Aliamphritea ceti: one gene and its partner. The protein of the gene in region 2 interacts with the protein of the main gene of each other region in a pairwise test. Links are inferred from orthologs where the notes say so. Each region holds a gene or a part of one and is shown on either strand. Other genes may lie near its edges.

Region 1 (3,326 bases), 160 kb from region 2 along the record:
CGGTGTCCCGCTGGAATGGATGCCAGACACATTTCTTGAGCCGCAAAAACAATTTATTCAGTGTGCCACTCACGGTGCATTATTTGTCATAGATTCCGGGTTATGTATTGCCGGCCCCTGTAATGGTGTATCACTGGAGCCGGTAGAGTTTGATATTATCGATGGCCAGCTATGTATCCCGCCACTCTAACGTTACGCTGTTTTTTTTATGGCTTTGCTTGTGGCTTTGGTAGCAATTGAAAAGCCAGCATACCCACCAACATCGAAACAACAAAGATAACAGTATGAGATTGTCCATATACCAGTGCAGCAAGCGCTGGTCCGGGGCAATAACCATAAAGCCCCCAACCTATTCCGAATAATACTGCGCCACTTACTAGCCGCGAATCGATATACGCTGCGTCAGGCCAGTGGAACTGTTGCGCAAACACGGGCTTAGAACGTTTTTGCAATCCGTAAAAACCTGCTACAGAAGTACCTACTGCTGCCGCCAGCACAAATACCAACTGTGGATTCCAGTCTCCGCTAATATCCAGAAAGCCTATAATATTGGCCGGGTCCGTCATTCCGGAGAGCGCCAGCCCGGCACCAAAAAGCGCCCCACAGAACAAAGCTAAGGACGCTTCGGTAAAACACGTCATAGTAAGCACTCTCATAATACGTGCCCCATTACCGAAATAATAAATACCGTCAACATGGCTGCCAGAACAAAGACAACTGTCGCGACCAGTGAACGCTTAGACAACCTGCCAATGCCACAAACTCCGTGACCGCTGGTACAACCTGCACCCAGCCGTGCACCAAAACCAACCAACAGACCGGCGAGTATAATTACCCAGGTGTCTGATTCAGGAACTGCAGGCAATGCCTGTCCCATTAACTGGTGCACTAGCCATGCGCCCAGTAAGAGACCTGCCAAAAAGAAAATACGCCAAATGGCGCCGGGAAGAAGTGAAGGTTGGCTAACAGCCTGCCAGAGAATACCGCTAATACCCGCGATACGTCCCAGCCAGGCCATCATCAACACCGCACATATGCCAATCAGTAAACCACCGGCCAGTGCCGGTATAATCATCGCGGTCATTCATTGCCCCTTTGTAGCGATATCAGTAAGCACTGTTTCACTTAACAGAATACAAAGGCGCAATAATATTAGATAAGGCTAATTTAATAAAGACTAATGCATCTCGCTAACATGCAGAATCAAAGTATGACCGGTAATTGCTGCACCAGCTTTACTTCGTCGGCTGAAATATGCGCACCATAAGCAATCACTTCCACACCGGCATTAACCGCTTCACGCAGTAACTGCCCGTATTCAGGATCAATATGATCTGCTGGCATAACTCTTTCGATCCCAGTATGCGGCACACAAAATAGCAACACTGCCCGATGACCTTCAGCCACCATAGCCATTAACTCCCTTAAGTGCTTGGCTCCCCGGGTGGTCACAGCATCCGGAAATGTACCCAGTCCATCACCTTCATAAAGCGTTACATTCTTTACTTCCACATAGCAGTCAGCCCGGTGTTCATCCTGAAGTAATAAATCAATACGGCTGTTCTCAGCACCATACTTAACTTCTGTACGCAATGTTCCATAGTTCTGCAGCGTTTCAATAACGCCAGATTCAATTGCTTCACGTACCAGATGATTAGCCCGGCCGGTATTAATACACGCCAGATAACGTTCTTCGACTTCAACCAGTTCCCAGCCAAAAACGTACTTACGCTTCAGATTGCCTGAATCCTGAATCCATACCCGGCTGCCCGGATCAGCACAGTTTTTCATCGAACCTGTATTTGGACAATGCACCGTCAATTCACGACCATTATCCAATTCAATATCCGCTAAGAAGCGCTTATAACGTTTAATAAGCCGCCCTTCGAGCATGTTGTCCAGTTTCATGACTGTAACCGCCGTGCAAGTCGCTCCAGCGCTTTTTCGATCTGTTCAACACTGGTTGTATAAGAAAAACGGATAAACTCATTGGCCCGGTGAGTACCAAAATCAACACCTGGTGTTACCGCCACATGCTCTTCTTCCAGCAAATCCCAGCAGAACGAGAAAGTATCATCGGTAAAGCGAGATGCATCGGCATACACATAAAAAGCGCCTTCAGGCATTAGCGGAATAACAAAGCCTAACGCACGCAAACCTTCTACTAAGACATCACGACGTTCTTTAAACGCATGGCGACGTTGCTCAAGAATACTTAAAGTTTCCGGCTTAAATGCAGCTAAGGCGGCATGTTGCGCAATAGTAGGTGGTGAAATAAACAGGTTCTGCGCCAGTTTTTCCATATCGGCTACGGCGTTTTCAGGTACTACTGTCCATCCAAGGCGCCAGCCAGTCATACCGAAATACTTAGAAAAACTATTGAGTACGAAAGCATCTGCATCCACTTCAAGGATCGACGGTGCATTACAGCCGTATGTCAGTCCGTGATATAACTCGTCCACGACCCTATGTCCGCCCAGTGTTTTCACTGTTTGCGAGATCAGCTCCATTTCGTCCCGGTGTACTACGCTGCCAGTTGGGTTGGCAGGTGATGCCAGCAGGATCCCTGCGGTATCTGCTTGCCAGTGCTGCTCTATCAGTTCCGGTGTTAACTGAAAATTATCTTCAGCGGTTACCGGCACCAGTTGCCCCCGCGCTTCGACCAGCCGTAAGAACTGACGGTTACATGGATAGCCGGGATCAGCCATCATAAACTTCTGACCCGGATTCGCTAATAAAGAGAACACCATAAGCAATGCGCCAGAAGCTCCACAGGTAACCAGTACCCGTTCAGGAGAAATATCCAGACCGTAGGTATTTGCGTAATGCTCTGCTATTAAATGACGTAGCTCCGGAATCCCACCAGAAGGGGTGTATTGAGTATGGCCATTCTGAATTGCAGTGATACCGGCCTCTGCTATCGGACCTGCTGTAGCAAAGTCAGGCTCCCCTGCTTCCATGTGCACTACGTCGTGCCCTAGCGCATCCAGCTGCTTAGCGCGCTTAAGCAGTTCCATTACTTTAAAAGACTCAATATCGCGGACTCGGTCCGACCACTGGCTCATCTGAAAAATCTCATCAATAAACAGGCTAAAAGAATGCTGCGCAGTATACCTTAGTGTGATCATAAAACAGGGGGATTATGCTATCTGAAAGCGAACTTTTCGCTTCAGCCTGCAACTGTTAAGGCCTACAAAGTACCCAGTGTGAGAAATCAGCAACGCTTTGATATCAATATGAATCTACAATTATATGTCGTTAAGATGATTTTTCGTCGTAAGGGCTGGCCTAAGCCGAAAGGTTCTGGTAACGTCAGCTCCCTTCTG
Region 2 (3,315 bases):
AGAATTCAGCCGGTAATCGCTTCAGATATTCCTGGCAACCTTCAGTCACCCATTTCGGCATCTTAGTGCCGACCGCAATCAGACGAATTTTCATAACAGCGGTCTGTGCTCCATCCGGATTATGCTTACTAAAATCAAATCAGTTCTTAGTATCGACTTCGTCAAAGCCCCAGAGTTTCTCAAGATCGTAAAAACTTCTCGCATCCGGCATCATGACATGCACGATTGCATCACCTAAATCGACCAGAACCCACTCACCGGTATCCAGGCCTTCGATCCCCATAGGCTGAACACCACTGGCCTTCATCTTTTCTTGTACATGCTGACCGATCGACATAACATGACGTTTAGAAGTACCACTTGCAATGATCATACGGTCGGTAACCGTTGACTTCTCACTGACGTCCAGTTCGACGATATCCTTAGCTTTCATATCATCCAGGGCATCTTGTATAACATTGATCATCTGATCTAATTCCATTGGTTAATCTTTACCTTAAATTAATTTACAGCCATACAGCTGCTGTTGTTGGATATACTGCCAAACGCTGTCAGGGAGCAGATAACGGGGCGAATTCCCCTGGCTCACCAATGTACGTATTTGTGTGGCAGATATGGCCAGCGGCGTCAGTTCGTGAAAAATCACCTGCCCCGCCGGCGCAGTTAATAAGCGCTGTTTATCCGTCACTTCATGTGCCCGGGTAAAAGCCTGCATTGCTTTATCGGGCTGATATACCCAGCCCGGACGTGTCACGACAACGATATGCGCCAGTTTTAATAACTCTTGCCAGCGATCCCAGCCTGGCAATGACAAATAAGCATCCATACCAAGAATCATGCAGATTGGCGCTTTATCACCAAGCTCAGCCCGCAATGATTCAAGCGTGAGCACAGTGTAAGAAGGCTTTTCTGACAGGATTTCCCGGGCTTCGGCACACAAACCAGGTTCAGCAGCAACCGCCGCTTCGACCATCGCCAGACGCTGTCCTGATTCGGCACCAGGCTGCTGGCGATGCACAGGAACTTTAGACGGCATCAATGCCACCTGTCCGACGTTTAACCAGTCGCGAATTTCCAGTGCGGTACGCAAGTGACCATTATGGATGGGATCAAAAGTCCCACCCATAAAGGCATAAACAGACGTATTAATCGTATTACTCACTGACGAATATGACCGTCACCCAGTACGACATACTTCTGCGACGTCAGTCCATCCAGTCCTACAGGACCACGGGCATGGATTTTATCGGTCGAAATACCAATTTCGGCCCCCAAACCGTATTCAAAGCCGTCAGCGAAACGGGTTGAAGCGTTAACCATTACTGAGCTGGAATCCACTTCGCGCAGGAAGCTGCGGGACTTAGTGTAATTCTCGGTAATAATCGCATCCGTATGGTGTGAGCCATAACGGTTAATATGCGCGATTGCTTCATCCATGTCCGCGACCAGCTTCACTGCCAGTACCGGTGCCAGATATTCAGTCGCCCAGTCTTCTTCCGTTGCAGCCGTCGCAAAAGGCAGTATTTCAAGCGTTCTTTCACAGCCACGCAATTCAACCCCGACAGCACGGTAACGTTCTGCCAGCTCCTGCAACACTTCTGTACGGGACTCATGCACCAGCAGAGTTTCCATCGTATTACAGGTACCGTAACGGTGTGTTTTTGCATTCAGCGCAACATTAACTGCTTTAGCATGATCCGCATCATCATCAATATAAACATGACAGATTCCGTCAAGATGCTTAATAACAGTTACTTTGGCATCACGGCTAACACGCTCAATCAGACCTTTGCCGCCACGTGGCACAATTACATCCACATATTCCGGCATAGTAATCAGTTCACCAACCGCCGCACGGTCAGTCGTTTCAACGACCTGTACAGCATGCTCCGGTAAACCAACCGCCTTAAGGCCTGCTTTAATACATTCAGCAACAGCCGCATTACTGTTAATTGCCTCTGAACCGCCACGCAATATAGTTGCGTTACCGGATTTAAGGCACAGGCTTGCAGCTTCTACAGTCACATTCGGACGTGACTCATAGATAATACCGATAACACCAAGCGGCACCCGCATTTTACCAACCTGAATACCGCTGGGCAGATAATTCATATCTGTAATAGCACCGGTTGGGTCGGGTAAACCTGCTACCTGACGCAAACCTTCGATCATAGTATCGATCTGGCTGGACTTAAGTTGCAGACGATCCAGCATCGCAGCATCCAGGCCATTTGCCTCACCCTGCGCAAGATCTTTAGCATTAGCAGCAACCAATGCTTCCCGGGAAGCATCAATTGCATCGGCCATCGCCAGCAATGCCCGGTTTTTCAGCCCGGTATCGGCTTTTGCAATAGCACGGGAAGCGACCCGCGCCTGCTGACCCAGCTGGGCCATATATTCAGTTACATTCATGGAGTACCCCTTGGAGATGGCGCATTATACCCTGCGGCTCTGACAGTAAAAAGACCTGATCAATCCTGTGAATCAGGAATATCAATCCGGGAATAAAAGCGGCATCAGGCACAGACATCTGCCCCGGCTAACTGCTATGATCTCACGGTTAGATAATGGCGGCCTTATTTCCTGTAATAAACAGGGGCAGGCTTGCTGCGGAAGTGTTAATTAAACAGATGTATATGAAGCCTCTATCAAACAAAGCCACCCAACTTATGCTGAACACCTCCCGGCAAAAACCCCAACTGCAACTGACCGTTATAATCGCGGCCTGCCTGTTTCTGGGTATTCTACTGGCCGGCTTTTATTTAAACCTGGTCGCTGAACGTATTGCTGAGCAACAAACTCATCAAAGAGGCCAGTTACTGGCCGAACAGACCGGCGCGCTGATCAAACCTGCCATTCTCGCAAATGATCCTGTCAGTCTTAATTATCAGCTTAATCAACTGGTTCGTCAGGATTATATTGATGCGATCAGCGTCAGCACACCAGCCGACAAATTACTGGCCCGTGCAGGTAATGCTCATCGTTTAGGCACTTTGACACGCAATATTACCATTACCCAGCAAGGCGAAAGCCTGGCAAACCTGACCCTGGTGCTAAATCCTACTGAACAGTATCTGCAATTCAGAGGGTTACTCCTGCAAGCGCTGATCCTGGCGATGATTATCGCAATTATCTGTATTCTGCTGGTTTGGCAGCTGGCCTCAAAACAACCTGTCATCCAGGACAGTGAAGCCCTTTCCCCTGCCGATAACACAGACCAGCAACAGGCCTTTAAAGCACAACTGGCCAGTCAGTCAGCCAAACAAAACACCACCCAGCCAACACCAGCAAACCATACAGCAGAGAATTTATCTG

The links.
Region 1: the proteins of OCU49_RS04880 (region 2) and sfsA interact in binary tests that used the Escherichia coli proteins (3 or more experiments, as listed by UniProt). The link is inferred for Aliamphritea ceti from one-to-one orthologs.

What each region holds. Positions count from the first base shown.
Region 1 is NZ_AP025282.1:908,422-911,747, reverse strand. Bases 57-3,055 are described here. They hold sfsA (DNA/RNA nuclease SfsA), read right to left. Parts: upstream 1,909-3,055; coding sequence 1,204-1,908; downstream 57-1,203. Other genes in these bases: OCU49_RS04105 (pyridoxal phosphate-dependent aminotransferase), read right to left, coding at 1,905-3,055; OCU49_RS04115 (YeeE/YedE family protein), read right to left, coding at 653-1,084; OCU49_RS04120 (YeeE/YedE family protein), read right to left, coding at 207-641; OCU49_RS04125 (Rieske (2Fe-2S) protein), read left to right, coding at 57-190. Outside these bases: more of OCU49_RS04125, read left to right, coding at 1-56; more of OCU49_RS04105, read right to left, coding at 3,056-3,065. UniProt on the Escherichia coli protein: Binds to DNA non-specifically. Could be a regulatory factor involved in maltose metabolism.
Region 2 is NZ_AP025282.1:1,071,655-1,074,969, reverse strand. Bases 286-3,273 are described here. They hold OCU49_RS04880 (glutamate-5-semialdehyde dehydrogenase), read right to left. Parts: upstream 2,413-3,273; coding sequence 1,159-2,412; downstream 286-1,158. Other genes in these bases: OCU49_RS04875 (hypothetical protein), read left to right, coding at 2,637-3,273; nadD (nicotinate-nucleotide adenylyltransferase), read right to left, coding at 497-1,162; rsfS (ribosome silencing factor), read right to left, coding at 286-481. Also shown: 23S rRNA (pseudouridine(1915)-N(3))-methyltransferase RlmH, read right to left, coding at 1-94; more of rsfS, read right to left, coding at 140-285; more of OCU49_RS04875, read left to right, coding at 3,274-3,315. UniProt on the Escherichia coli protein: Catalyzes the NADPH-dependent reduction of L-glutamate 5-phosphate into L-glutamate 5-semialdehyde and phosphate. The product spontaneously undergoes cyclization to form 1-pyrroline-5-carboxylate.